Regions from separate parts of the Bacillus sp. mrc49 genome, predicted to be linked through region 3. Evidence: riboswitches for the same ligand, from Rfam matches in the RefSeq annotation. Region 3 holds a riboswitch; each other region holds the start of a gene.
What was found. A riboswitch is a leader RNA that binds a small molecule or an ion and turns the genes downstream of it on or off. The one in region 3 is predicted to bind thiamine pyrophosphate.
Positions count from the first base shown of each region.

Region 1 (10,223 bases), on a different contig from region 3:
ATCGATAATCTTCCTTATAGGCTCAATAGGGCGAAGCAGATGAATAAGGTTGAGATATATAATTTCGATGAATATAACGATATGGGCGGCTATATTAAGGAAATCACTTCAGGCGGGGCGGATGTCGTGATAGATTGTGTCGGAATGGATGGAAAGAAATCGGCGATTGAGGCAATCGAGCAAAAGCTGAAGCTTCAGGGCGGGACGCTAAGTGCAATAGAGATTGCGATTAAAGCTGTTCGCAAATTCGGCACGCTCCAGCTGACTGGGGTGTACGGGTCCAAATATAATATGTTTCCATTAGGCGATTTATTTGAACGGAACATCAACATTAAAATGGGACAAGCACCGGTCATTCATTATATGCCCATGCTTTTTGACAAAATAACGGCTGGGGAGTTTGATCCTACTGAAATCATATCCCATCGAGTCCCTCTCGAAAAAGCGGGAGAAGCTTATCAAATCTTTAACGATCATGAAGACGAATGCATTAAAGTGGTGTTAAAGCCATAATGATAGATGATAAAAATCCAATGCAGCTAATGCATTGGATTTTTTTAGTTGGCGTCACACCTGGAGACATATGAGTAAGTACTAGGATGACCGGGGAGCATTATGCCACTGGAGTTGTCCCGAACTTCAATAGGATCGTAAATGAAAGAGAGATAAATAAAATGATGAGCGAAATCGCTGGAACAGGAAGCAAAGTTTATCTTTAAGAAGTTCCGGTTGCGACATACAAAGAAGTTTTAAGAATAAGTTTATCTTTTTTTAAGAATTTATTTAGAGGCAGTTTATAACTGGGGACTATCATGATAGTAGTGGCAACAAGGTTCTTTGAATGCATCCGGTGCGTTTCATCTCCCAATCAATTCAAGCGGCAGAACACAAGGAGGATGTTGTTGACAGCGGGAGCAAGATAGTCAGATTTTATAGGCTTCCATGAAAAAATCAGTAATGAATTACTGTTTAGATAGTAGGACATTCTAACATTCACCACAATTAAGAAATGAGGAGAAATGAAAATGAACAAAAAAGCAAAAGCAATAACATCATTAGCGCTTGGATTCACATTATTCTTAACAGGCTGCAACACTAACACAAAAGAAAATGATAATGAACAGAAGCAAGAACAAGCCGATAAGAAAACGGACAAGGAAGATAAGTTAACTAAAGGTCAGGAAATGGCTAACACGCTTAGTAGCACAAATTGGCAGGGTACAAAAGTGTATGACAAAGATAATAATGATTTAACAAAAGAAAATGCTAATTTCATTGGCCTTGCTAAATATGATGCGAAGTCAGGAAGATATGAATTTTTTGATGCAAAGACAGGAGAAAGTCGTGGCGATAAAGGAACATTCTTCATCACTAATGATGGGAAGAAGAGAATATTAATTTCAGAATCAATGAATTATCAAGCAGTGGTTGACATGGAAAAAATAGATAAAGATGTTTTTACTTATAAAAGAATGGGAAAAGACGCTGATGGCAAAGATGTAGAGGTGTTCGTTGAACATGTTCCATATAAAGAAAAAGAGCTGTCTTTCACTGACCCTGACAAGCAGTTGGAAACTGCTACTGGGGATATTGTTAAGGACGTTGATGGAGATAAGATTTTAGGTAGCACGCTTTGGCACGGAACAAAGGTATTAGATGAAGACGGTAATGATGTCACCAAGGCCAATGCGAATTTTATAAGCTTGGCAAAATTTAATGACAAGACCAATAAATATGAGTTTTTCAATGCTGAAACAGGAGAGAGCCGCGGCGATTATGGCTACTTCGCTATTGTACACGAAAATAAAATAAGAGCACATGTTTCAATTGGGGAAAATAAATATGGGGCCGCTCTTGAGCTTACCGAACTTAATAATAAAAAATTCACGTATAAAAGAATGGGAAAAGACAATGAAGGCAAGGACATAACTGTATTCGTTGAACATGAACCTTATAAAGGTGATCTTAAACCAAAATTCACTAAATGAAGTAAGACTAGCAGCTAGTCAAAAAGGGAATGGATTTCTCCGTTCCCTTTTTGTTTTCATTCAAGAAAAAGGAAAATGGCTAATTGGACTTTCATTCTCCTTAACCATATTCAAATTAAGCAATGTCATGGACATTGCCCTATAATTACTTTACCGATCTTTTGATCAAGGCTGTTTTCGCATGGGTGAATAGCTGCGGAAACAGCCTAATTAAAACATTGATGGAGGTTTTGAGATGGATAAATTCATGGAACGAGCAGTAGAACTAGCGGTAGGAAATGTTCGTGAGGGTGGTCAACCTTTTGGTGCAGTACTTGTGAATAATAACCAGCTTGTATCTGAAGGCGTCAATGAGCTGCATAAAACTTATGATATTAGCGGTCATGCGGAATTACTTGCCATCCGGCGCGCCCAAGAGGAACTTCACACGAATGATCTATCCGGTTATACCATGTATGCAAGTGGGGAGCCTTGTCCGATGTGTCTAACGGCAATGTACTTTGCCGGAATCAAGAAGGTTTTTTATTGTGCTTCAGTCGAGGAGGCAGAAGAAGTGGGTCTAGGGAAATCTAAAAGTATATATGAGGATTTGCAAAAGACAAAAGCAGAACGCTCACTTTCGATGATACAAATGCCATTAACTGAAGGGCAAAACAACCCAATGAAGCTTTGGAAGCAGCGATCGTAATTCAGGAAACAAATCCATAGTCACGATAAAAGTCCAATTCCTCCATTTAAGTCCTGGGAATTTGGACTTTTTTTATTTACTTAGAGCATATTCGGAACTTCATGCCGTTGGTCATCCCATAGTTTCATGAACTAGAAGATGAGGCGCTCCAGCTCATGTCCGACATACTGCCGACCGCATATCCGTGTGTAGTGAATGCTGGCGTGAAAAAGCGGATACGGCCTAGTGAGCAACCGTAGATAGGCGGCGAATTAGCAGCAAGAAAATCATTGGATGTGCTTTTGGTAGGTTGCACAAAGGGTTTCGAATGAGCTTGAATAAATGTTTTTGGTAAGGAAAAGAAGTATTATATAATGTTAGTGACAATAGGAGGGTGTTTTAGATGGTATATAATTCGGCAGCGGAACTTTGTGAGGGGATTGAACAAGTGTATCCTTCCATTCACGTTCAATTGACGATGGAAATCGTCGATAAGAGATTGGGGCCTGTAAAGGCGGAGGCAGAGATTTCCATCAAGCCCGTTAAATCGCAGGGGTATCTTGAAGTACTGGTGGAAGAATTGGAATCGGAGCATATCTTTGCAGATGAAAATGGAAGCATCTATGGCAGCTTTGGCATTGATCAAAGCATCGAGATCTATGATGAAGTGCTGGCCGTCATTCCGTTCGATGAGATAATCGGCAAGGAAAATTGGAATGAGATAGTGGATGCCTCAATCACAGTGGATAAGCTTAAGGAACAGCTCGGAAAAGCCCTGAATGATTATCAATTCAGTGATTTAAGCGGAAAATATAAATTCAGGAAAAGATGTACGATCACCGAGCTTCAATTCATAGGTTGATAGATCGATGGAGAAGGCAAATGCTTTCTCTTTTTTCCTTCTCTTGATGAATTTTCTCCTTTCAGGCTGCTTCCGACCCAGTCTTGAAGAATTTGTAAATCTTCTCCTTTGTTAGATAAAGTGACGGAAAGGGTATTAAAGAAGAGAAGTCCACGGCAATATCATCAAGTCTTGCTCAGTCGAGAAATGACAGCGGGACACTTTACAGGGAAGATAGAGGCAACGCATTTGTCTTGGTTATATAAAATACATACTGAATCAATCAATAAAAGAATTTGCATGATGAAGAGGAGTACATATGAAAATTGGGTTGGTAAGGCATTTTAAGGTGGCGCATGAATTCCCGACCGGGAAATCCGTGTCGGCGGATGACATGAAGCAGTGGTTCATCGACTATGATGCTGCGGATATCATTTATGGATCGACTTCATTAGGTCAGGCGGAGTGGGAGGAATGCTATTGCAGCGATATGCCGAGAGCGGTCAAGACAGCGGAACATATTTTTCCTGGCACGATTCATTTTATGGAAGAACTGCGGGAAATCCCTTCCCCGCCCCTAAAAGGGGAGTTGAAGCTGCCGTTCATCCTTTGGGCCATTTGGATTCGCTGCTGCTCTGTCATGAACAAGCAAACGAGAGAGGAAATAAAGAGTGCAAAGCGGAGGATCAATAAAGCATTGGACGAGATCTTTGCGAAGGGGGAAAGGGATGTCTTGATCGTGAGTCATGCCGCACTTATGGTCTTTTTAAGGAAAGAGTTGATAAGACGGGGGTTCGGAGGTCCAAAATTCAAGCTTGCCAGCAATGGAAGGCTGTATGTTTTCGAAAGGTGATGAAAGAGTATTTAAGCTTCTCAGCCCTAAAAGTAGAAAGTTATTGTCATTTTCCGAATAATTATTCATTTCCCCATGATTGTAGTTTATGATTGTACTAATGTAATTTTAGCGAATTCCATAATGGGGAAAGAGGTCGGATATTTTGATTAAGGCAGTTTTTTTTGATTTGGATGATACGTTACTATGGGATCAGAAAAGCGTGAAAGAGGCTTTTGTTGCCACATGCGAAGCGGCTAGGGAGAAATATGATTTAAATGTCGGCGAGCTTGAGGAAGCGGTGCGAAAGGAAGCGCGTGAGCTTTACTCTTCTTACGATACATATGCATTTACACAAATGATCGGAATCAACCCTTTTGAAGGACTGTGGGGAAATTTTAACGATGATCATGATGAATTTCGGAAGATGGCGGAGATTGTACCGGCTTATCGCAGTGAAGCTTGGACGAGGGGTTTGAAGTCATTAGGTATCGATGACCCTGAATTCGGCCTTGAACTGGCAGAACGTTTTCCAGCGGAAAGGCGTAAAAAACCGTTTATCTACGAAGAATCCTTCCAAGTTCTGGATGAATTGAAAGGGAAGTACAAATTACTTTTGCTGACGAATGGTTCACCAGAACTGCAGAATACCAAACTTGAAATCACACCGGAACTGGTCCCTTATTTTGATCGAATCGTCATCTCAGGAGCGTTTGGTCGCGGTAAACCGGATGCTTCCATTTTTGAGCATGCTTTGGAAATCATGGAGCTGGATAAAGATGATGTATTGATGGTCGGCGATAATTTAATGACGGATATCCTCGGGGCATCGAGAGTGGGTATAAAGTCGGTCTGGATAAATCGCGAGGATAAGGAACGGACTGAGGTGGTTCCAACCTATGAAATCAAGCATTTGAAGGAGATCTTCCCTATTCTTGAGAGCCTGGAAGATTAAGTCATTGATCTTGATTGCTTAATGATTCATGGAGTGGATGATGGAAATATTAGGACTTTAAAATGATTTACAGAATGAAACGGGTGAGATATAGTTACCCTGTGTTCGATTATAATGTTCAGACTAGGGGTGTCCAATAAACGTTGGGCTGAGAGAGAAGCGCGTAAAGCTTCTTAACCCTCAGGACCTGATCTGGTTCATACCAGCGTGGGGAAGTTAGAATCTACTAAGCAATGACGAAACATGGGGTCATTTCTGTAGTCATACTAACGTCAGCCAGGTCTTGAATCGGAGATCTGGCTTTTTCGTGCGAAAAATGAATTGGATTTTGTCCTTTTTAAATCAATAAAAAGGAGAAATGAAATCATGATGGGTAATTCAGTAAACGACTTGAACGTTTCGATTATGTCCAGTTTTGCAGGAAGTAAAAAAGTGTATGTAGAGGGATCCAGACCGGATATTAAAGTACCAATGCGTGAAATTACGCTAAGTCCGACTACCGGGACCTTCGGTGAGGAGGAAAATCCGCCTTTACGGGTGTATGACACGAGCGGTCCCTATACGGATACAGAATATCCGGTGGATATTCATAAAGGCCTTGCCCCGATCAGACGCAGCTGGGTCCTGGAGCGTGAAGATGTCGAGGCCTATGATGGACGGGAAATAAAACCCGAGGATAATGGATACAAAAAAACAGGGTCACGATCCAATGCCGATATCTTTCCAGGATTGAAACGGCATCCGTTACGGGCGAATCAGGGGAAAAATGTTACCCAGCTCCATTATGCACGCAAAGGCCTCATTACACCCGAAATGGAGTTCATCGCGATTAGGGAAAATGTCGACCCCGAGTTCGTGAGAGAAGAGGTAGCGAGCGGAAGGGCGATCATTCCGGCAAATATTAATCATCCTGAAAGCGAGCCGATGATCATCGGACGTAATTTTCACGTGAAAATAAATGCCAATATTGGAAACTCGGCCGTCAGCTCATCGATTGAAGCCGAGGTGGAGAAAATGACTTGGGCTACCAGGTGGGGAGCAGACAACATCATGGACCTTTCCACAGGGAAGAATATCCATACGACACGGGAATGGATCATCAGGAATTCGCCGGTGCCAGTTGGAACGGTCCCGATCTATCAAGCGTTGGAAAAAGTGAATGGAATTGCAGAAGATTTAAATTGGGAGGTCTTTCGGGACACATTAATCGAGCAGGCTGAGCAGGGAGTCGATTACTTCACCATACATGCTGGTGTGCTTTTGCGGTATATCCCCCTAACAGCAAAGCGGGTTACGGGGATCGTATCCAGGGGTGGGTCGATCATGGCTCAATGGTGCCTGGCCCATCACAAAGAAAGCTTTCTCTATACTCATTTTGAAGAGATTTGTAAAATCATGAAGGCATATGATATCTCATTCTCATTGGGAGACGGGCTTCGTCCCGGATCGATTGCAGATGCGAACGATGAAGCACAATTTGCAGAATTGGAAACATTGGGGGAATTGACGAAGATCGCTTGGAAGCATGATGTTCAGGTCATGGTTGAAGGTCCTGGACATGTGCCGATGCATTTGATCAAGGAAAACATGGATAAGCAGCTGGAAGTGTGTCAAGAAGCCCCTTTCTATACTTTAGGGCCTTTGACAACAGACATAGCTCCTGGCTACGATCACATTACATCGGCGATTGGTGCTGCGATGATTGGCTGGTTTGGAACGGCCATGCTCTGTTACGTAACACCTAAAGAGCATCTGGGCCTACCAAACAAGGAAGATGTTCGAGTCGGTGTCATTACTTACAAAATTGCCGCCCACGCAGCTGATCTTGCAAAGGGCCATCCGCATGCACGAAAACGTGACGATGCCCTCTCCAAGGCTAGGTTCGAATTTCGGTGGAGAGATCAATTCAACCTTTCCCTCGATCCCGAAAGAGCTGTCGAATACCATGATGAAACTCTGCCGGCTGAAGGTGCCAAAACGGCACACTTCTGCTCCATGTGCGGACCTAAATTCTGCAGTATGAGAATTTCTCAGGACATACGTGATTTAGCGAAAGAAAAGGGGCTCGGTTTTGAAACCGTAATTGGCGAAGGACTAAAAGAAAAAGCGAATGAGTTCAGGAAAACGGATGGAACCATCTATCAATGATTGGTGAGAGGCAGAATTCGCTGAATCGGGTCATCCAAATAAAAGGTGAAATGAAAGTACTGGAAGCAAAATTGGAGCAACTGAAGAAAGAGCTGAACATGCTTCGGGAAAATTGCACGCATGAATTTGAAAAAAAAGACTATATACAAAAATGCATAAAATGTCACTTAATCGAAAGTCTGCATTGGTAGAGATTTTTCATTGGGAAAGGAAAAGGGATAGGACCAGTCCTATCCCTATCTTTATTATTGTTTCATCTGATTGATTTCCTGGATGCACTCCTGGACGAGGGTCACTGCCTGACTCATGGTCGCACCTCCACCGAATGCCGCTGTAACACCAACGGCTTCAAGGATTTCCTGTTCCGAACAGCCTTGATCCAGGCACCCTTTAGTATGATAGATGATGCAGTATTCGTCTTGTGAATACAAACTGATTCCCAATGCGATAAGCTGCTTTTCCTTTTTGGTCAATTGACCTTCTTTAAAGCACTCTTCCGTAAAGGAATTGAATTTCTCGGCAAGGTCGGGCATTTTCTCCGTAAAGGCACCAATTCCAGCCTTATAATCATGAAGAGCATTTTCAGTAGAATTCTTTGCTTCAAATTCCATTTTCCATTCAGCTCCATCCTAAGTTTTATTCATCAAAAATTAGTATGAGCTAAATGGAGCCTGCTTAATCAAGAAACATCGGAGTTTATTAATGAACTTTTTGTCGCTAAATGGCAATTGATTCCTTCGGACGGGCGGCTTTGAACCATTGGCAGCAAAGGATGCAGATAAGCACAAGGTCAACGGCATCACCTGCATAGTACATTAACATTCCGCCACTCTCTGCCTGTTCCTTCATGACTCCGCTTGGTGGATGGGCATATATGTATTTAGAAAGGATATCATGTCCGGCCAATGAAAGGGCAAACACGATCATCCGGAACTTGAAGCTGAGCGGGTGTGGCGCCGGATCGATGTAAATCATTGAGGCAGTGAATAAATAGCCCGCTGCGAATACATGGAAATGCACCAATGCGTGCAGCGTGATATTGTGCTGCATCGCCCCATACAGTCCAGTCGTATAGAGGATCCATAGCCCGCCAATATTGAGAATGGAGGCAGAGATGGGATTGCTTAAAATCCGCAATGGCCAGCTTTTCAACAATCTAGATAGGCGGCGGGCCGATTGCACATCCAATGTTCTAAGAGCAAGTGTAATGGGGGCGGCGAGTACCAAGAGAATGGGTGCAAGCATTCCAAGCAATAAATGGCCGACCATGTGTGCTGTAAAGTCCATATGTGCCCGATCGGCTATGGGGCCGACTATTGCAGAGGCTGCACTCATGACGCCAAGAATCCAAAACAACGTGCGCGATAATGGCCATTTTTTATATTGGCGTCCTGAATATATAGCAGCTCCTATATATATCAAGATAACTAGTGCGAATGATCCCCACAGCATCGGTTCAAACCAAGCGCCGCCATCATGAAGATGTCCGTCACTGTGCATGATGGTTGTCCGCTTTCACATTAAGTAAGCTGCGCCGTGTCCGGATGATCAAGACAATGCCGAACAAAATCATTGCCGACGCTGCCACGTTCCAAATCAAGTCATAAGGGCGAATATCGACATTGTAACGAATCTGATGGAGATGCATGAGCTTGTGCTGGACGATGCCGTCATACAATTGAAAGAAGCCTGCCCCAAGCAATACGCCCCCGGCCCACCTTTTCAGCCATAATCCTTTTCGGCGGCGAAGATCGGCAAACATGAACAAAGACCCTACCGTTGCGAACCAACTGAGGGCATGAAACAAGCCGTCCGAGACCAACCCAATACTGGACGTGGATTTGTCATAGAAGTGATGCCAGTGTAATAGTTGATGGAAGATGGCCTCATCGATGAAGGCGATCAGCCCGATGCCAAAAAGAATGCCGGACCATAAATTGCGGGCCGAATAAGCATAGCGTATTTCGGCAATGGAATGATCCTTTTGATTCCTCGGTTTGAATTCCATATGGTTATCCTCCTTTGTTAATGAAATTTCTTTATCGTGTACCAATTTCCTTAATATGGTTCTTTTACTTTACCCTGTTTTGTAAGTAATAGACAGGGTAAAGGGACCTTTTATGCTTCAATATTTATGGAGACGTATAGAACGGCATCTTCATGGTTTGATCCTGGTAGGACCGGACCGAATCATTTGCGTGTGGATATATTTTGGAGTAGCATAGTTTCCATCTTCAAGACAAACCATTTTAAAGGAGAAAAGCCATTTAATCATAAGGGAGTGGGATGCATGAAAGCTGTAGTGGTAAAAAAACCGGGTGGCCCAGAGCAGTTGCAGTTTCAAGATCTTTCAATGCCTAAGGTCGAAAACGGAGAAATTTTAATAAAGGTGAAAGCATCTGCAATCAATAGGACCGATATCGTTTCACGGGAAGGTAAATCGGGATACATGGGCAACCCAATATTAGGGATTGAGGTATCTGGAGAAGTAGTGGAAAAAGGTGCAGGGGCAAACATAGAGTTAGGGACGAGGGTAATGGGGCTTGTGAATGGCGGCGGTTATGCAGAATATGCTGTGATGCCGGCAGACAGGGCAATGAAAATACCGGATAACCTATCATTTGAAGAGGCGGCAGCTATTCCCGAAGTATTCTTGACCGCTTACCAAACTTTATTTTGGTTAGGCGGGTTAACCGATGAAGATACCGTATTGATTCACGCAGGCGGAAGCGGTGTCGGCACGGCAGCCATTCAACTGGCTAAGAAATTGACAAAAGCAACAATCATCACCA
Region 1 covers NZ_PHNG01000710.1:136,804-147,026, reverse strand. The annotation lists gene CVN76_RS19895 (zinc-dependent alcohol dehydrogenase) at 1-513, shown strand, start outside; gene CVN76_RS19890 (DUF4822 domain-containing protein) at 1,026-1,988, shown strand; gene CVN76_RS19885 (nucleoside deaminase) at 2,224-2,676, shown strand; partial or broken gene CVN76_RS31870 (glutathione-dependent formaldehyde dehydrogenase) at 2,772-2,888, shown strand; gene CVN76_RS19875 (hypothetical protein) at 3,059-3,517, shown strand; gene CVN76_RS19870 (histidine phosphatase family protein) at 3,816-4,349, shown strand; gene CVN76_RS19865 (HAD family hydrolase) at 4,495-5,283, shown strand; TPP riboswitch at 5,399-5,514, shown strand; gene thiC (phosphomethylpyrimidine synthase ThiC) at 5,650-7,431, shown strand; gene CVN76_RS19850 (carboxymuconolactone decarboxylase family protein) at 7,677-8,042, opposite strand; gene CVN76_RS19845 (cytochrome c oxidase assembly protein) at 8,149-8,931, opposite strand; gene CVN76_RS19840 (DUF2243 domain-containing protein) at 8,921-9,439, opposite strand; gene CVN76_RS19835 (NAD(P)H-quinone oxidoreductase) at 9,722-10,223, shown strand, end outside.
Region 1: it holds a riboswitch for thiamine pyrophosphate, as region 3 does, so the genes downstream of both, thiC (phosphomethylpyrimidine synthase ThiC) here and CVN76_RS22730 (ABC transporter substrate-binding protein) in region 3, are expected to answer to the same signal.

Region 2 (10,223 bases), on a different contig from region 3:
CAAGGCTCTCTTCGTAAAGATGGTTGTTTTAAAACGAAACGAGATAAGTTGATGGCGCAGATTGCGAGACTCCTGGGGGCAGCAGGACAGGTGAATAGCAACAAAATATGCGAAAACAGCCTAAATCAAAGAAAGGAGTGCACCTTTTTGGCTACACTCCTTTTTCCATGGTCATCTTACGGCAAAGTTCTTTAACCAAAATAACGATGATATAAGGTTTTGGCTTCTGCAATATCTTTTGTTCCATGAATCAATGCCCGGCCATCATTAAATACGACCAATCGATGTTTCCCGACCGCAAATGAAAGTAAATAAGGATTTCTTACGACATGGCTGCCTTGGGCGCGTATACTTTTTTCCAGCTGAGTCAAATCGCCGACATATTCTTTCGTAGGCCGAATCTGAACGGAGTCCCTCCCGCATAAAACGGCTGTTTTTGTTCGGTTTGCATAAGAAAGATGGGGGTATGTCCGTTTTTCCCCGCAAGAAGCGCAGTTGTCCTTTTTTAATTTTGTCACAGCAATGGCGGCCTGTTCATTTGTCCATAGATCGAATGAAACCACTTTGTTTCTTAAGGAGGCGTAATCCTCGACAAGTATTTTCAAAGCTTCCGTCAATTGATGGGCGACCACCGTTTGCACGGCAGGGCTGATGATTCCCGCCGTATCGCAAGTCTGTCCGCCGATAGGAACCGTTTCCAGCAAGCAATTCAAACATGGGGTCATACCTGGAATCACCGTGAAGCTTATCCCATAGCTGCCGACACACGCCCCGTAAATCCAAGGTATTTTAAATTTTTGTGCACTATCATTTATGATCATTCTCGTTTCGAAATTATCGGTTGCATCGACGATTAAATCCACATCGCAAACGAGCTTCGCCATTTCCTCAACCGAAACATCCGATACAAGTGAATTCACCGACACATTCGAGTTTATGGCATTCAAACGCTTCTTTGCCGCCACTGCTTTCGGCGTTCTATTCTCCGCATCCTCTTCACAGTATAGCTGTTGCCTTTGAAGGTTGCTCCATTCGACATAATCCCTGTCCACGATCGTCAGTTTACCGACTCCTGCACGTACAAGGCCTTCCGCACTTCCCGTACCGAGAGCACCCGCCCCGATTACCAATACGTGCTTCTTGCGAATTTTCAGCTGCCCGCTTTTCCCTATTGGGCCAAAAAGCTCTTGACGTGAATAGCGCTCGTTCATCCAATGCTCATTCCTTCAACCGGACTGCTGGCAATGGCGTATTCATTTTTTCCTATTCTTCCTGCTTCATGCCCCAAGCGTCCTGCCTCGATGGCAAGCTTCATCGCCTTCGCCATTCTGACAGGATCTTTTGCACCGGAAACTGCCGTGTTAAGCAGAACACCGTCCGCGCCCAATTCCATGGCAATCGCCGCATCGGAGGGCGTGCCAATCCCGGCATCAACAATTACCGGAACTTGGGCTTGCTCGATGATGAACCTAAGGTTAAGCGGATTGAGAATGCCTTGACCAGATCCAATCGGCGAAGCACCAGGCATGATTGCATGACAACCGATTTCCTCCAGTCGTTTCGCAAGCAGCACATCGTCCGAAGTATAAGGTAATACGATGAATCCCAGTTTCACTAATTCCTCAGCAGCTTTTAACGTTTCGATCGGATCGGGCAACAGCGTTTTTTGACATCCGATCACCTCTACCTTGATCATGTCACATAACCCAGAGGCTTTGGCAAGGTGGGCGATACGCACAGCTTCCTTGGCCGTTTTCGCTCCTGCTGTATTGGGAAGAAGTGTGTACTTTTTCAAATCAAGCTTTTCTAAAAAATTGGGCTGGCTGGCTTCGAAAATATTCATTCTCCGCACGGCAAACGTTAATATTTCCGCCCCCGAAACCTCCACGGATTGCTTTTGAATATCAAAATCCGGATATTTTCCTGTACCTAATAATAACCTTGAAGAAAATTCATAAGAACCAATTTTCAACATATCATCCACCTCCTACAAAATGTACGATCTCGATCTTGTCTCCGTTTGACAACATTGTTTCACTTTGGTTTTCCTTTGCCACTATTTCATCATTCAATTCCACGATCACCACTTTATGTTGTAAATCGAAGTGTTGCAGCAATCCAGCAACAGTAAACTCCGCAGCAGAAACCTGGATTTTTTCCCCGTTAATCATCAATTCCAATCCAATCACCTCAATTTAAGAAAATATGGGTTGTACCGAACGATCCAATCGGAAAGCGGACCATTCCTGATTCTGCTTTCCTTCCATAATGTCAGCCATCAGTACCCCCGTAATTGGAGAAAGCAAGATTCCATTCCTAAAATGGCCCGTTGCAATGAACAATCCTTTGCATGCGGGATGTTCGCCGAAATAAGGCAAGCCGTCACCTGTCTGGGGGCGTATTCCTGCCCATGTTTTTTCCCATTCCGTCTCTTTCATGGCCGGAAGCAATCGTGTTGCCTTTTCGATTAACGATGCTATTCCTTCCATGCTCACCTGTTGATTGAACGTATTTGGCTTGACGGTTGCACCGACGATGATTCTTCCGCCGACTTTTGGTACAAGATAGCAGCCATCTGAAAAAATCGTTTTTTCAATCAATGGCCGATTAGTCAGAACGGAAAAGCATTCACCTTTTACTGGATGGGTATTCAGGTTTATGCCTGATTTCTCAAGGAGGAAAGCACTCCACGCCCCGCCTGCAACAATGACATTCCTGCTTGAAAATTCACCCATAGTAGTGACAACGCCTGATATTACTCCATTTTCCATACGTAAATCACTGACTTCAACAAACTCCTTTATCTCCACACCCAAGGCCTCGGCAGATTTAGTAAAGGCGAGTGCCAGCTTCGCGGCTGAAACTTGTCCATCATCGGGAATATACATGGCACCCTTGAGTTCATCCGAAAGAAGCGGCTCCACTTTCCTTAAGTCGGCTGGTGACAGCCATTCCGCCTCAAGTCCGGCAGCTTGCTGGGAATTGATCTTTTTTTTCAATCCTGCTTCTTGTTCATTCGTTAGCGCCACCTTGAACATACCCTTGTTCACCAATTCGATGTCTACACCGCTAGCTTCCTTCAATTCTTTCGCCAAGGCAGGAAACATCCCCCTGCTTCTTCCTGCCAATGTAAATAACGGGTCATCGGCTTCCAACTCAGCTTGTGCCCCGAGCATTCCTGCTGCAGCACTGGATGCTTTGCCTGCAAGTCTATCTTTTTCCAGTAAAAGGACTTTTTTGCCTCGTTTCGCTAATTGAAACGCAATCGATCCGCCAATTACTCCTCCGCCGACAATGATTGCATCATAAGAATTCATCTTATCGCACCTTTCCTAGAGACTTCGAATATTCTTTAACGGCCTCCATGGGGTTTTTTGCCTCGAGTATACCTGACATGACCGCAATCCCTCGGACACCTGCCTCCAGCACGCTCTGGCAATTCGAAGGTGTAATGCCTCCGATTGCAATGATCGGAAGACTGACATTGCTTGTGATTGCCTGAAGTTCCTCTACGCCCTTAGGAGGGAGGCCACGCTTGGAATACGTTTCAAAAATATGTCCATACATCGCATAATCGGCTCCCTGTTGGCAAGCGACTTCCGCTTCTTCCATGGAATGAACCGAACAGCCTACACCCAATCCTGGAAATGCCCTCCTTACGACGGCGGCATCCAAGCTGTGAAAAGCTAAATGCACGCCACATGCCTTCTTTGTCCAAGCTACATCCGCACGGTCATTAATTATGAGTTTCGATAACGGAATCTTTTGGTCTTGTAATAGAGTGACGGCTCGGTAAAGCTCTGAAGCATTCATCTGCTTTTCCCTTAAATGAAAGAAATCAACATCATCCTGTATTTCAGACGCGATCTCCACGAACTGTTCCATATGCTGTTTCCCGGTAGAAATAATATGCAATTCTTGTGCACTCATATTCAGGCCTCCTTAACTAGCAAAGTAATCTCATGGGTTCATCTTGGCAAGATCGGGAACTGAGCCGCTAAGTATAAACCTGCCAGCAGCACGATGGTGAAATAAAGAATGAAACCTTGATCTTTTTTGGAAAAACCATACTCATAATAGTAGGTCCTCTCCCTCGTATCCGTAAATCGCTTCGCCTCCATAGCAACCGCAATTCGGTGAGCCCGTCTAATGCTTCCAGATAACAACGGGATGGAATAAGCCTTCATCTTGAAATAAATCGCCTTGATTCCTGTTCCCCGTTCGAACCCGCGTACTTTCATTGCGTTCCGTATCATTTGAAACTCCTCCATCATAATCGGGATAAGTCTTAATGCCGCCATGAAACTATAGGCATATTTAGGTTTAAGCTTGATTTGCTGCATCAAGGAATAAAACAAGTTCACGGGTCTCGTCGTCAAGGAAAAAGTCAATCCCAAAGCCGCAAAAAGCAGAGCTCGAAAGCCTACCAGTAATCCCCTCATGAAGCTTTCTTCCGTAATCGATATCAGACCCCACTCAAACCAAAGTGTCTCACCTTTGCCGAAGAAAATCATCGCCGAAGAAGTGGATATGAATATGAAGCAAAAAGGGATGAACAAAAGTAACACACGCTTTATCGAATGACCTGAAAAACACAAGAACAATAGTAAAACACCAATGGTCACATTCATCATGTAATTAGAATCATGGATGAATAATGCCAACAAGCATATAGCAATCAATATGCATAGCTTCAGGCTTGGATTAACCTTGTGTAGCCATGTTTCTGCACCTGAGAAATTCACGCATGCCACTCCTTTAATATATAAAAGCTTCAGGCTCCGGTAATCGGGGCTGCTGGATGACCTTTTCATCTCTTATTACGTTACCATCTTTAACCTTCCAGACCCTTGTTGCAAAGTGATCGGAAATATGATCGTCATGGGTCACCATGATCACTGTCCCCCCGCGGCTTCGATATTCCTCGAACCATTCCAGCAACGCAAAGGTATTCTTCGAATCTTGGCCAAAGGTAGGCTCATCCAAGAGAATGATTTGCTTATCGATCACGATTGATGCCGCTACACTCAAGCGACGTTTTTGGCCCATTGATAATTGGAACGGATGTTTAGCTTGATGTGCTTCCAACTGGAACACTTCAAGGAGTTCACGGACTACTTCACCTATTTCTTGCTGATGTTTTTTGTTGATCCGCAAACTGTAGGCGATTTCTTCGTATACAGTATTCGCAACGAATTGAAATTCAGGATTTTGAAAAACGAAGGTCATGTAATCGGTTAGGTTTTTCACCTTTTTGATCGGTGTCCCTGCTAATTCATACTTTCCCGTGGTATATATGAATTGCATGAATGCATGTAAAAGCGTACTCTTGCCCGCTCCATTTTCGCCGTTGATCACAATCCATTCCCCCGGATAGACTTTCAGCTCCTCAACCTTTATTTTCGCTTCTTTTTTCCGGAAACCGCCAAAATCCTGAACTTGTAAAATGGGGCCGCCATCACTATCCCGGTGTTTGCGAACGAGTTCATGATTTTGGATATACTCATCCCAAACTCCCGGGAACCAAATTCCATATTCTTTCATTTCGTTTTTATATCTTGAAAGAATGTCGCCTTTCGGACCATCTGCAATGATTTGTCCATCATCATTGAAAAGAACGATTCGTTCAATGAATTCCAAGACATGATCGATTTTATGCTCCACGATGATTATCGTCTTATCTTGTCCGATTTCCTTCAGCATGTCCCACATTTCTTTTGTTCCTTGCGGGTCAAGCATGGCCGTGGGCTCATCCAGAAAAATCACTTCTGGTTCCAGCGCCAAGACGGACGCAATAGCCAGCCGCTGCTTCATCCCGCCTGATAATGTATCGATGCATGTATGAAAATCATTCAGCTCCAATCCTACCTGACTGATATAATATTGGATTTTCTCCTTCATTTCTTCCTTTGGTATGGCGAGATTTTCCAGAACGAAGGCAATCTCCTCATCGGCAAACGGCATGCAAAATTGACAATCCGGATCTTGAAAAACGAACCCCCATGAAGCTGGACACTTCAATCGATCCGCCTTCATCGGTATTTCGATGGATTGTGGGATCAACCCGCTCAAAACTTGCAATAGGGTCGACTTCCCACTTCCAGACGGACCTAACAATAAAACCTTTTCACCTTTATCAATCGATACGGATAAGTCCTTGAAAAGCAAGGAACCATCGCCAGGAAACTTCAATCTTAACTTTTCGACATGAGCGATTCGTTCCATCGTCATCCACCTCTACTTTTGATCCAATTCGGCATAATCCTTGCTTGATACTGGACGTACAAGATTCGTAACTCCCGTAGCTTCCAACACCCGTACTAGATAGTAGGCAAACACCCCAGCAAAGAAGATCGATCCGATAAATCTAGCAATCATGAACAATAGTAAATTCCAAGTAGAGAGGGCACCGATCTCCCCGTAGGCAAAGTCCATCACGACCGATCCAAGGCAGGAAGCAATCCCTGCTAAAACGGCTACCGATAGATTGAAGTTTTTATATTTGAAAGCCATGAACACCAGTTCCGCGAATAAGCCTTGCACCACCCCATATAAAAGGACGGTCAACCCCCACGGTGAGCCAAGAAAGAACTCACCCGATGCTGCCGCAATCTCTGCCAACAGTGCCACGCCAGGCTTCCGTAAAACCAAAAAGGCAACGGGTCCTGCCATGAACCACATTCCATAAATTAGCTGATCTAAATGCAATCCAAATGGTTTAACGGAATAATAAATCGAGCCCCACAGGATATAAACGATACCAAAGGCGACAGCAATCACGATCGTGACCAATATATCCGTTAATTTCAACCCTTGTTTCATAGTTACAATCTCCTTTTACACTTCTAATGTTTTCTTATGTACCGGCCATGTTTCCAAACGATAAGCCATTTCCCAAAATGAATATTCATATTGGCTGCTAAGGATAAAATGCTCTTTCATCCGTTCTTTATCTGAATCCGTTACTTTTTCAGCAATTTCATCAAGCCTTGCAATTTGCTCTTCAACCAGCGCACGGAACCACTCTCCACCATATGCCGCAATCCATTCTTGATAAATCGGCTCATCCGGATTGCACCCTTGCAGCTTTTCACCTATCTCATAATAAAGCCAGTAGCATGGCAGGATCGCGGCAATCACATCTCCTAAATGTCCTGAATAAGCGGCCCGATACATATGCGATGTATACGCATAAGCCGTCGGGGCAGGTGTGAAGGTTGCCTTCTCTTCTTCCGTGATACCCAATTTCTCAGAAAAATTTTCGTGAAGCCTCAACTCCGCTTCATACGTTCCTTGGGCATGCCCGGCAAGCCTGCTCGTTGTATGTAAATCTTCAGCCTTGACTGCACCTAAGGCCTGAACCCTCGCAAAGTGAGATAAATAGTAGGCATCCTGCATCACATAAAAACGAAAACACTCCAAGGGCAACGTGCCATCCCCTATTCCCGTTACAAACTCGTGCCTAAAACTAGCTTCCCAAATATGATCCACCTCTTGCCTAATTACCTCTGAAAACTTCATCCTCATTCCTCCAAATCAATATTTTTCACCAATGACACAATTAAACTTTCACCACTCCTTTTTTTGGCAAACAAAAAACCACTTTCTTTAACGCAAGAAAGTGGTTGTAGTTGAAATAATACAAAAAAACCGTATCGTCCCAGACCCCACTTCCCTACGCTGGTATAAACCAGATCAGGTTCCAAGGGTCTTAAAGTCATACTTTAATCTCAGCTTCTCAGGTAAAATCGGATTTACCAATAAAGCACCCCTAGTGGTACAAATTGTATATGAAATTCATTTGCCTTTATATTAACACGATAAATCCAATTGTCAAACAGAGATTAGAAAAAATTTTCAAAACACATATCCTCAAAGAGTTGGAATTGCTAAGATCCCCCTTGTTGCGATTTACCCGCAAATTTTAGTTGTTTACTCACAAGTTTGGGCACGGTTTAGTGCCGAATTTGAGTGGATTCATCTGTATTTGAGACGTTTACTCGCGAGTTTGGGCGATTTACTCGCGAGTTTGGACGGTTTATTCGCGAGTTTGGAAGATTTACTCGCGAATTGCTGTTTTCCACTCTGATTCGGGTTGGTTTTTGATATATTTGCGCGGTTTAGTGCCGAATTTGAATGGATTCTTCTGTATTTGAGGCGTTTACTCGCGAGTTTAGGAGGTTTATTCGCGAATTTGCACCTTTTACTCGCGAATTGTTGTTTTCCGCTCTAATTTGGGTTGGTTTTTGATATATACTCCGTACATGGCTATATCAAATTGTTCAAAGGTAATGGCGAACAAACACCACATAAAAATCATTAATGTAAATGTCCAAATTTACTATTGCCGACCTCTTCCGAAGCATTGACTTGACGCAATTGATTCCCACCTCTTTCACGCTATGACATGCAATGTCAGTTTCCCAAGCTTACCGTAATCCGCTATAATTTCATCGTTTGCCTGTATGGAAATGGCATCTGTAATACCGCCTACCAAAACGATCATACCAGCTTGAATGGACAGTCCTTCCCGGCTTATCATTTTTACAAGTTCCACGATCGAATGAATCGGATGATCGAGTACAGCCTCACCAAGCCCCTTCTTTTGCATTTCACCATTTTGATAAAGCATAACTTCTGCTTGTGCCCAGTCCGTGTGATATGGAGAAAAAGCTTGATTGCTAAGCAGGATTTTGGCTGAGGATGCGTTATCCGCCACTACATCTGTAAGTGTAAAAGAAAAATTTTTATAACGGCTGTCAATGACTTCCAATGCTAGAAATACACATTCTACGGCCGGCCATACGTCTTTCGCCGTTATATTTGCACCTTTCAATTCCCCCTTGAACAAAAAAGCGAATTCGGGCTCCACTCTCGGATGAATGAATTCCCCAACTTTTAAATATGGATTATTAAGTTCCATGGCAGATGTCAGCCTGCCATAAATCGCTTCCTCTACCCCTACTTGCTGTTGCTTGGCTTTGCTCGTCAAGCCCATCTTCCACCCGATGAATTTGTTATCACCGGTGAGCGTTTCATTAATGCTCAACTTCTGAATTTCATAGGCTTGATTTACTGTGAGTTCTGGATTGGATAATGTAAGTTTATCCATCTCATGGCCATTTCTTTGCGATTCTGCTACTTGTTTTGCTAGTTGAACAAGTTTCATCTTAAAGTCCCTTCTTTCTGTAACGCCATTTGCTTTGCCACTTCAATGATCGTATCTTCCTGTCCGCCAACAACTTTTTGCCGGCCAAGCTCCATTAAAATATCCCTTGCGTCGACTCCATATTTTTTCGCCGCTTTATTCGCATGCAATAAAAAGCTGGAGTACACGCCACTATATCCCATTATTAAACTCGAATCTGTTATTTCCTGGGGCTTTTGCATGATTGTATTTCCCACTTCCTCCGAAAGATCAAGCATTTTATATAAGTCGATATCCGTACGGATACCCAGCCTATCCAGAACGGCAACAAGCACCTCCGTCTGGGTATTCCCTGCACCTGCACCGAGACAGCGGATGCTGCCATCAATTCGATTCGCCCCCTCTTCGATTGCTACAAGTGAATTTGCCACAGCGAGTGATAAGTTATTGTGAGCATGAAAACCGATATCGATATTCAGGTTTGTTTTTAATAAATTGATTCGCGTCTTCACTTCTTGGGGCAAAAAAGCCCCTGCGGAATCAACCACATACACAGCATCCGCTCCATAGGATTCCATTAAAAGGGCTTGTTCAACAAGTTTTTCGGGAGATGCCATGTGAGACATCATTAAAAATCCAATTGCTTCCATACCGAGATGTTTCGCAGCCTCCAGATGTTGCTTTGATACATCCGCTTCGGTTACGTGGGTTGCAATTCGTGCCATTTTCGCACCAACGTGAGCGGCTTCTTTTAATTGATCGATTGTTCCTATACCCGGAATTAATAACACTGAAATAGCGGATTCGCCAGCCACTTCAACAGCTGCTTCAACTAATTCAATATCATTCACCTTTGAGAAACCATATTGCAAGGACGATCCGCCTAGGCCATCTCCATGCGACACTTCAATAAAAGGGACACCTGCAGCACTTAGTTTTCCTGTCAGGTTCTTGACTTGTTCAATTGTATATTGATGTGCCACTACGTGGCTCCCATCCCGCAATGCAACTTCAGTGACCAATACATCTTTACGCAAATGAACCCCACCTTTACAGTTGATTTCTTTTTCAAACA
Region 2 covers NZ_PHNG01000709.1:166,177-176,399, forward strand. The annotation lists gene CVN76_RS17890 (thiazole biosynthesis adenylyltransferase ThiF) at 192-1,211, opposite strand; gene CVN76_RS17895 (thiazole synthase) at 1,208-1,975, opposite strand; gene thiS (sulfur carrier protein ThiS) at 1,977-2,171, opposite strand; gene thiO (glycine oxidase ThiO) at 2,196-3,317, opposite strand; gene tenI (thiazole tautomerase TenI) at 3,319-3,930, opposite strand; gene CVN76_RS17915 (energy-coupling factor transporter transmembrane component T family protein) at 3,969-4,745, opposite strand; gene CVN76_RS17920 (ABC transporter ATP-binding protein) at 4,759-6,225, opposite strand; gene CVN76_RS17925 (ECF transporter S component) at 6,238-6,822, opposite strand; gene tenA (thiaminase II) at 6,838-7,521, opposite strand; TPP riboswitch at 7,656-7,783, opposite strand; gene CVN76_RS17935 (2-keto-4-pentenoate hydratase) at 8,396-9,169, opposite strand; gene dmpG (4-hydroxy-2-oxovalerate aldolase) at 9,166-10,185, opposite strand; gene CVN76_RS17945 (acetaldehyde dehydrogenase (acetylating)) at 10,217-10,223, opposite strand, start outside.
Region 2: it holds a riboswitch for thiamine pyrophosphate, as region 3 does, so the genes downstream of both, tenA (thiaminase II) here and CVN76_RS22730 (ABC transporter substrate-binding protein) in region 3, are expected to answer to the same signal.

Region 3 (10,223 bases):
AAGGGAGTGCCGCGGCAATTGGCCAGGAAAAGCGGCGCGGTATGATCTTCAAAGGGTATGATGCCGACTTTACCGTATTTGATTTGGATGTCTTTGCAGTGAAGCCTGATGATCTCCTAACAGCTCAAGCGGTCATGACGGTCATTGATGACAGGATCATGTATGATGAAAATAACAGTTGCAAAACGAGTCATCGGAATGCAGAATAGGTAGATGGTTTTAAAAGATCAAGGAATGAATGGAAAGAAGGCAGGTTATGAAAGTGAATGAACAAAAAGAAGGGGCGATCTATGCCGCTCTTTCTTATATGATGTGGGGAATTGTTCCGGTGTACTGGAAATTCCTCCAGGGGGTCGGTGCAACAGAGATACTGGCGCAAAGGGTATTATGGTCTTTCGTCTTCATGCTGGTGTTATTGCTGTTCATGAAAAAATGGCAAGCGTTTCTTGACTATGTCAAGAATATAGTTCGTAACCCGAAACTCTTTATGGCTTTACTTACAGCGTCACTGCTCGTTACAGCTAACTGGGGAGTGTTCATCTGGGCCGTTAACTCCGGCCGGATTCTCGACACCAGCCTTGGCTATTATATCAATCCGCTAGTCAGCGTCCTCTTGGGCGTGATCGTCTTAAAGGAAAAATTGAGCGGAGCGCAAATCATGTCGTTCGCGCTTGCCGGAATCGGTGTTTTGATCCTTGGGATTCATTTTGGCACCATTCCCTGGGTCTCCCTTGTCTTGGCGATGACCTTTGGATTGTACGGATTGGCGAAAAAAATGATCAAGGCCGAATCGGCGATCGGGCTGACGCTAGAAACGATGATGGTGACGCCCCTCGCCCTTGGTTACCTGATATACTTATCGGCCCAGGCAGACATGAAATTCTTTACAGCTGGGAGCACAGGCTTGCTGTTGGTTGGCGGCGGGATCGTCACGGCGCTACCTCTTTTATACTTTGCAAAAGGAGCAGAAAAGATCCCGCTTTCGATGCTTGGCATTTTTCAATATATCGCTCCGACCTTATCTTTACTGATCGGTGTATTCGTCTATCATGAAAGTTTTACCAAAGCACATCTTTTAGCCTTTTTGTTCATATGGTCTGCTTTGGCCGTTTATACACTTTCCATCACGAAATGGGGGCAGGCAAGCGCCCGCAGGTTCAAAGAAAAGAGGAATATGGGTGCATGAATGAAAAAGATGCTTGGCGGAGCTTTTCCTCCAAGCATTTTTTTATGCAGGGCCATGCATCAGGATAGGTGAAACGTCGAACCTATTTCAGAAACGATCAAATCAGGGAGGCTGTTGAGACGGGGTATCTGTTCTTTCCGGATGGGATAGGGTTGGACTGTGTCAAAATAATAGGAACTGTCAAGGCTGACGATATGGTCTGTCAGGTAGGCCGATATGGTTGCATTCGATTTTCTATTATCGTTTAACTCATCAATGATTCCTTTAGAATTGGTAATGCCGATCCCGTGGCCAAAAAAGAGATTTTTCCCTAATAATATCGCATTTTCCCCTTGCCATTCAGGCTTTTTTTCATCATGTTCCGGGTTTTTGAAATACACGCAGTCCCCTGGTAAATAATCGGTGCCGCGGTGAACGAGCAGGATCATATTCGTTGGGGGATGCCAGTCATATAGAACGAGGTCTGAAAAAAGATAGTCAAACTTCCGCGGGCCGATTACATCCATGATCCCCATTAAGAACGTGACGACTATTGCTGTCCCGCATTCGAAAGCATATAGCGTTCCATTTTGGAAAATATCTGCAATGGCAACATGGGGAGGAATTCCTGGCTGAAGGGTGAAGGTGCCATCCTTTGCAAGGTGCCAATATCGTTGATTTGTTTCCGATTCATCGAGTGTAGCAAATTCAGCACCGCTTTTATCTAATGAAATGGCTGCCTCCATGACTCGAAGCCTCAATTGAATGTCGAAATTAAGTTCCTCCAAGTTCCGGTATTCAAAAACGGTCGCATATCCCGCCAGCAATTGTAGCAGTTCCAGCGCCTTGGCAGAGGGTATTCCTGGCTGGAGTTGACTGATATCTAACCATTTGTGATTAATCTTGATCATGATCATATCCACCTTTTGCTTATGAGTTATGAATCTGGTACATGGAAATGTCTGCAGGTCATGGTCATTATATGATTATCCGCATGGAAGTGATTATGTGAAGGAGGAAAAGTGCCGGTAATGAAGCATGTTTCGGATGGCAGATGTAGGAGATTTTTTAACGGAAGCAAATTAGTTTTCCCTTTTCCCGATGAATTGATATAATGATAGAGAAAAGTCCATATGTGCGAGAAATGTAGGGGAGCCAGTAATGCTGGCTGAGATTGCATCCTTTAGATGCTGACTCTTAGAACCTGATCTGGATGGTGCCAGCGGAGGGAACATATTATGACAGATTTTCCGTTTTGTATGTTAACGTCCGAATTCATCTTCGGGCGTTTTTTGTTTTATGATTGGCAAAATGCACCTGGCGCCCTTAATATTCCTGCATGTGGATCTTATACGATGAGTAGGAGGATACCCGCTTGAATAAATTTTTGCCATTGCTGACTTCGTTGTTCCTTTTAGCTGGATGTGGCGCCGGCGGAACGAACGAAAAAGATGAAGCAACAAAAAAGGAAGATAATGAAGGATTGAAAAAAGTGTCGGTCGTTCTCGATTGGACACCGAATACAAACCATACAGGATTGTATGTAGCCAAGGAAAAGGGGTATTTTAAAGAACAAGGATTGGATGTCGATATCATCATGCCAGGTGAAGCCGGTGCGGATAAGCTGGTGGCCTCCGGGAAATCCGAATTTGGCGTAAGCTACCAGGAAGGCATTACCCAGGCCCGCGTCCAAGGTGTGCCGATCGTTTCACTGGCTGCAGTCATCCAGCATAATACCTCTGGATTCGCATCTCCAGCGGATAAAAACATTAAATCCCCTAAGGATTTTGAAGGGAAAACATATGGTGGCTGGGGGTCACCGGTAGAAAAGGCCATCATGGATTCGCTCATGAAAAAAGAAAATGCGGATGTAAATAAAGTCGATATCGTCAATACAGGGGATGCTGATTTTTTCACTTCAGTTAAAAGGGATGTAGACTTCGCCTGGATTTATTATGGATGGACAGGTGTCGAGGCCGAGCTGAGAAATGAAAAGCTGAATATGATTTACTTGACTGATTACTCGGATAAGCTCGATTACTATACGCCTGTTCTGACAACGAACGAAAAGCTGATCAAAGAAGATCCAGACACGGTTAAGGCATTCGTTCATGCAGCTTCTGAAGGGTATCAGTTTGCGATTGATGATCCCGATGCGGCAGCGGACATTTTAATGAAGGCCGCTCCGGACCTGGATGCCAAACTAGTGAGGAAGAGCCAGGCGTGGCTTGCGGATAAATATCAGGATGATGCTCCGCGCTGGGGTGAACAAAAGCTTGATATATGGAAGAATTACAGTGATTGGATGAGAGAAAATAAGCTTCTTGAAGGTGATTTTAAACCTGAAGAGGCGTTTACCAACGAATTTTTACCTAATTAGGAGGAAAAAAAATGGCCAGTTCTTTAATCAGTATACAAATTATTCCTAAAGGTGAAAATGTCATTCCTTTAGTCGATGAAGCAATCAAGATCATAGATGAATCAGGTGTCAAATACGAGGTTCACCCCCTGGAAACAACCATGGAGGGCGAGCTTTCCCAGCTATTTGCGGTGATAGAAAAAATGAATCAAAGAATGATTGAACTAGGTTCGCCGAATGTCATTTCCCAAGTCAAAATATTATATCAGCCGAGCGGGATCACGATGGATACGTTGACGGAGAAGTATCGGGCATGATCGGAAGAAGGATTTGGAAGAAGGGGGCTCCCTTCTTTCTTTTAGTATTGCTGCTGATCGCATGGGAGTCAGCGACAGCGATATTGAAAATCGAAAAATGGCTGCTTCCTGCTCCATCTGCCATTTTCATTGAAGGAATCGAGTCTTTTCATAATCTATTGGGACACCTATTATCAACGACCGAGCTTGCGATATCCGGTTTTTTAATTGGAAGCTGTATCGGCTTATTGATTGCTGCGGCCTTACATCTGTTTTCAGGTGTGAAAGATGCCGTCTATCCCTTGCTCATTTTGTCACAGAATATTCCCATCATCGTGCTGGCACCGCTTTTAGTGATCTGGTTTGGCTTTGGGATGCTGCCTAAGCTCATCGTCATTTCCCTTGTATGCTTTTTTCCGGTTGCCGTTGCCTCATTGGATGGCCTGCGCCAGACACCGTATGAACTCAAGCATTATTTTAAGATGATGGGAGCGGGAAACAGACAGTTGTTTTGGAAGCTCGAACTTCCCCACTCGATTCCGTCCATTTTCTCCGGCCTCAAAATCTCGGCGACCTATAGTGTAATGGGTGCAGTCATTTCGGAGTGGCTCGGGGCGAAATCCGGGATTGGCGTATATATGACACTCGCCTCCTCGGCGTTCAGGACCGATCGGGTGTTTGTAGCCATTTTCATCATTATGGGAATGAGCCTGCTCTTTTTTGGAATCATCACCCTACTGGAGAGGTACCTTGTTTCATGGAAGCGGAAGGAGGATGAAAAGCATGCATCTGGAAATTAAAGACGTTTCCTATTCCTTTGATGGTAAACAGAATATTTTAGAGAAGCTGAATGTTCATGTGGGTGAAGGGGAATTCGTCACGATCCTTGGACCATCCGGCAGTGGAAAAAGTACATTGTTTCACTTGACCGGCGGCATTTTGAAGCCGGACCATGGCGACATTTTACTCGACGGAAAGAAAATAAATGGCTTAAAAGGCCATATAAGCTATATGCCCCAACAGCCCTCGCTATTACCTTGGAGAACGGTTATGGAAAATGTCCTGCTAGGAAGTGAACTTGCCGGGATTAAAGACAAAAAAAGAGCCAAGGCCTTGTTGATCAAAGCAGGGTTGGGAGAGTATGAACAAGCATATCCGCACGAATTATCCGGCGGCATGAAGCAAAGGGCCGCATTTATCCGAAGCATCTTGAGCCCTCAGGATTTAATGTGCCTTGACGAACCCTTTTCCGCTTTGGATGAACTGACTAGGGTGCAGATGCAAAAATGGCTGATGTCATTTTGGGAGGAATATCGGCGGTCGGTGCTTTTCGTTACACATAGCATCGATGAAGCGGTGTTCCTTTCCGATAGGATATACGTGTTATCATCCAAACCGGCATCTGTCATCAAGGAGGTTGTCGTTCCATTTCCAAGGCCAAGGAGGGAAGAACAGCTTCTCAGTGATGAATTCTTTCAGTTGAAACGGGAATTATATGCCGCACTGAAGCCAACCTTCACTACATAAGCCAAGGAGGGTATGATGCATGAAAATCATCGACAGCCATATCCATTTTGATCAATATGATGGAAGGGTGCAGGAGCAAATACTCGCGGATATGGAAATGGTGCAGGTGGAGTCACTGCTGACGGTTTCCATGGATTTGGAATCTTCCATCATAAATGACCAGCTATCACGCAAAGATTCACGAATTAAGCCAGCCTTTGGGTTTCACCCCGAACAGCCCCTTCCTAGTGAACAGGAAATGAATGAATTGTTGAATTGGATGCAGGCACATCAGCACAATATGGTGGCTGTAGGGGAGATTGGGCTTCCCTTTTACTTAAGACAGGAAAATCCCGCTATCGAGTTGGCAGGATACATAAAGATATTGGATAGGCTTCTTGCTTTTGCAAAAGAAATCGATAAACCGGTAATCCTTCATGCCGTATATGAGGATGCTCCCATCGTATGCGACCTATTGGAGAAGCACGATATCAGAAAGGCACATTTCCATTGGTTTAAAGGCGATGGCCAAACGATCGCTAGGATGATCCGAAATGGATACCGCATTTCCATCACCCCCGACGTTTGCTATGAAAGAGAAATAAAGGATTTAGTGTCTCTATATCCGCTTGAGCTGATGATGGTTGAAACGGATGGACCATGGGAGTTCGAAGGCGAATTCAAGGGGAAAGCGACACATCCTGGCATGATCCATGAGGGTGTGCGTCACATCGCTTCGATCAAAGGCTTGCCGGTCGACCAAGTGTATGAAACCCTTTATCGAAACACCAAGGATTTTTATGAAATATAAAAAGGTGCCAGAGATAATATCTGGCACCTTTTTCAAGGTTTTTTAGAGAAAGGTCCTTTTTACCTTTTCCCAAAAAGAGTTATCCTTTAGTTTGACGGTTTTGATCACTTTGCCGCTTAAGCGGACCTTTACCCTTCCGACATGGCTGATACTCAAGGCTTCATTATCAAGTCCGACGATCGGATAGCTTGGACCATTTTGTTCAAGTTGAACAGTCAAGGTTCTATCGCTGCTTAGTATAAATGAAGACCCGAGGGTCCGATACGTATTATTATTGATGGAAGCGAGCTCGCTCACCTGAAAACAAGGGAGGAGCGGATCCACGACGGCGCCATTCACCGACTTATTGTAGGCGGTGCTTCCGGTAGGGGTCGCAATGATGATTCCATCCCCGCGGAAGGTTTCGAAATGAATTTGATCGATAAAAATATCCATGATGAACGTCTTCGTAATCGAAGTCCGGATACTCAGTTCATTTAGGGCATAAAATGGAGGCTGTTCGTCCAATTGAATCTCGATCGTTGGATATTTACGAACCTCGATTTGCTCTCTTGTCATCGCATCAATCATTTTGTCTGTATCTTCTAGATGGAAATCGCAGTACATATTCAAATTTCCGGTAGTGGAAATGCCGGCATATAAACAATCGTCCCTGAAGCCGGTTTTACGTACCGCCTGTAAAAAGGTACCGTCATCACCAATGCTCACGATAATGTTAGCTTTTGTGAAATCTTGGACGACCTCATAGTCGTTCTGGTTGGCCAACTCCGCAAGATGTTCGACCTTGTTTTGCATTTCTGAACTTGATGCATGGAAAAAATAAATATTTCTTCGAGTGTTCATCATGATCCCCCTAATAATAATAGTAATGAAAGGGCTTTCTATATTCTCTATATTAGGAAGCGATGAAGCCAATATGGGCCTTCGTCCGTCCATTTTAGAGAATGGTGTGCTGCACTTATACATAGTAGTTTATCATGGAATGAAACATTTTAGTATGTTGGTGCACTTTTCATTCATTTACTCGTGTGTTTGGAGCGTTTACGTGGGAGTTCACCGTTTTACCCATGAAATGGTTCTGGAATGGTTATTTTCGGGAGCCATTACTCGTGAAATGAGTGCTTCATTATTGACCGCAGCCGTAACCGCCAAACCCATACGGGACAATGAGCACAGTGATGTTAGCTTGAATAAAAGAAGTGGGAGGAGAAAAATGGTATAATAATTCTCTATTCACCCGATTCTACAGGGGGCTTCAATCCCTTCGATAGGATGGGTGCTTATTAATAGAGTACGGATATTCAAGAAAGTAGGTTATGTATATGAAAGTGCATATCATTGCCCCATATGAATCGATGCTGCCCATTATAAAAGCGTGTCTGCCTTTGTATCCGGATATGGAAATCGGCTATTCGGTGGGTGACTTGGAAAAAGGTGTGGAACTTGCGAAATTGGAGGAGAAAAACGGAGCGGATGCCATTATCAGCAGGGGCGGTACAGCCAAGCTCATTAAGAAATCCGTCCATATCCCGGTTATCGACATGCACCTTTCAGGATATGACATGATTCGTTCCTTGACGCTTGCCAGTGAGCTGAAAGATAAAACCGCCATAGTTGGATTTTCAAATATAACTTCAGGTGCCCAGTCCATTATCGATTTACTGGAGCTTCCCTTACAGGTATATACAGTTCGCGAATCTGAAGAAGTGGTGCCTCTCATATTAAAGCTGAAGAATGAGGGGTATAAACAAATCGTTGGTGATGTAATTACCATTAATGCGACCATTTCTTACGGCATGAAGGGTTTCCTGATTCAATCGGGGCGGGAATCGATCTTAAGGGCCGTTAATGATGCGAAACAGATGATTTCCTTCCTTCATTACAAAAATGATATGAATGGGATGCTTGAAAGGCTTTTGGTCAAAGAAGTCCAAAATATCGTCATTTTTAATGAGGAAAATCAAGTGGTCTATGAGCATTTAACCGATTTTGATGCTAATCCGTTGAATGCTGGCCAATACCAGAGCTTGAATACAGAACTTACCGAGAATAAGCAGGTTGTTCATGCCCATTTCTCCCTTGACGGAAAGAGTATAGATGTAGAAGGTTTTTGGCATCATGGTTTGAAAGCATCGTATAGGATGTACATTATAACGGCCAGTTCCGTGAAACGGTTGGAACTGAAAGGGGTGGAGAGCAAGGCAGCTTCTTTCCCGGAGCCGATTGCTATGGACGCAGCTTTTGTAAATACTGTGGCCTCTCTCTACAAGAACCATGAAATCATCCATTTAAAAGGAAGTCGTGGGACGGGTAAAGAGTTTCTTGTCAATTATATACATAATGAACTAGCGAATAATGGGATGCTATGTACCATTGATTTCGAGGAGTTCAAAGAAAGCGCACTTAACGAGCTGCCTTTAGATGACATTCGAACCGTTTTCCTGAAGAATATCAATCGCATAAAGGAGTTTGACCCATTAAACGAATTTTTGTACACTTGTTGCAAAAATGGGGTATCGATATTTATCGGGTCAAATGAACAAATTAGCGAAGCAATTGCTGCACGTCTGGAAATAAACACGATTCATCTGCCGGATTTATCACACCGTAAGGAGGATATCGAAAAATTAACGAAATTTTTCTTATCCCATTATCATCAAACGTATGGAACGACGGCAATGAATATTAAAAGTGAGGCTTTGGCCCTTTTGGAAGATTACTCGTATCCGAATAATATTGACGACTTGAAACGGTTTATAAAGCAAATAGCCTTGAATGAAAAAGAGTATGTGATTCAAAAAGAAACCATTGAAAAAGTGTTGGAAGATGATGGTCTTTCAACTGATATCCTCGTATCGCAAAAAGCGACACTGAAACAGATGGAGAAATACATCATTCAGCGGACCCTTAAGGAAGAAGACTATAATCAAACGAAAACGGCTGAGCGATTGGGCATTAACCGAGCAACATTATGGCGCAAACTTAAAGAATGACTTTAAGTTTGTTTTTTTTTATCTAATGTGTTGCATTTTTAAACTATTTAACTATCTTATTGTTATTAAATATAAAAAGTGTTGCTTTAATTAACATGATATTTTAATATAAATATTGAAAGCGCTTTAATAAATAAAGCAAAGGGGTTTTTATTATGAGAATTAAAGCAACGCTAGATCGAATCCCAGGCGGGATGATGGTTGTTCCACTATTGTTGGCGGCGACCATCAATACATTATTTCCTGATTTACTAAGGATTGGCGGTTTTACCGAAGCATTGTTCGTGAACAGCTCCAGTGCTTTAATCGCCTTATTTCTCTTGATTGCGGGAACACAAATCAATCTTCGCACTGCAGGCACTTCGGTTAAAAAGGGTGTTACACTTTTAACATATAAGTGGGTATTGGGAGCATTGGTCGGACTTCTTGGGTTTTGGCTGGCCGATAGCAACGGATTGTTTTTGGGAATGGCACCACTGGCCATCATTGCAGCAATGACGAATTCGAATGGCGGACTTTATATTGCACTGGCCGGTCAGTACGGGAAAGAAGAAGATAAAGCAGCCTATCCATTCCTAGCATTAAGTGACGGTCCGTTCCTGACAATGGTAGCGCTGTCCATCTTTGGGACAATGGGCTTCGCAAACGGAATGTTCTCTCCAACCTCATTCATAGCCGTATTGCTTCCGCTTATAGTCGGGGTGGTATTGGGTAATTTAGATTCCGAGATGAAGGATTTCCTTTCTAAGGGCAGTGATAAACTTGTACCATTCTTTGCTTTCTCGTTAGGGATGGGGATTAATTTCACAGCGATCATCCAAGGGGGATTAAGTGGCGTATTACTTGGTGTGATCACCGTCGTGCTAACTGGTGGAGGCGGATATCTAATCTTCAAATGGATTGGATGGAATCCGATTGTCGGTGCTTCCGAAGGTTCTACAGCGGGTAATGCGGTCGGTACTCCTGTTGCCATCGTGGCAGCCAATGCCTCATTTGGTGTCCATGCCGAGCTTGCGACCGTACAAATTGCAGCGAGTGTCGTTACGACAGCCATCCTTCTCCCGATCTTCATCGGCTTCCTATCCAAGCATTT
Region 3 covers NZ_PHNG01000762.1:20,180-30,402, reverse strand. The annotation lists gene CVN76_RS22745 (amidohydrolase) at 1-209, shown strand, start outside; gene rarD (EamA family transporter RarD) at 257-1,186, shown strand; gene CVN76_RS22735 (protein-glutamine gamma-glutamyltransferase) at 1,246-2,076, opposite strand; TPP riboswitch at 2,304-2,413, shown strand; gene CVN76_RS22730 (ABC transporter substrate-binding protein) at 2,541-3,545, shown strand; gene CVN76_RS22725 (thiamine-binding protein) at 3,557-3,841, shown strand; gene CVN76_RS22720 (ABC transporter permease) at 3,838-4,620, shown strand; gene CVN76_RS22715 (ABC transporter ATP-binding protein) at 4,595-5,347, shown strand; gene CVN76_RS22710 (TatD family hydrolase) at 5,367-6,137, shown strand; gene CVN76_RS22705 (NAD kinase) at 6,180-6,983, opposite strand; gene CVN76_RS22695 (sigma-54-dependent Fis family transcriptional regulator) at 7,460-9,130, shown strand; gene CVN76_RS22690 (2-keto-3-deoxygluconate permease) at 9,286-10,223, shown strand, end outside.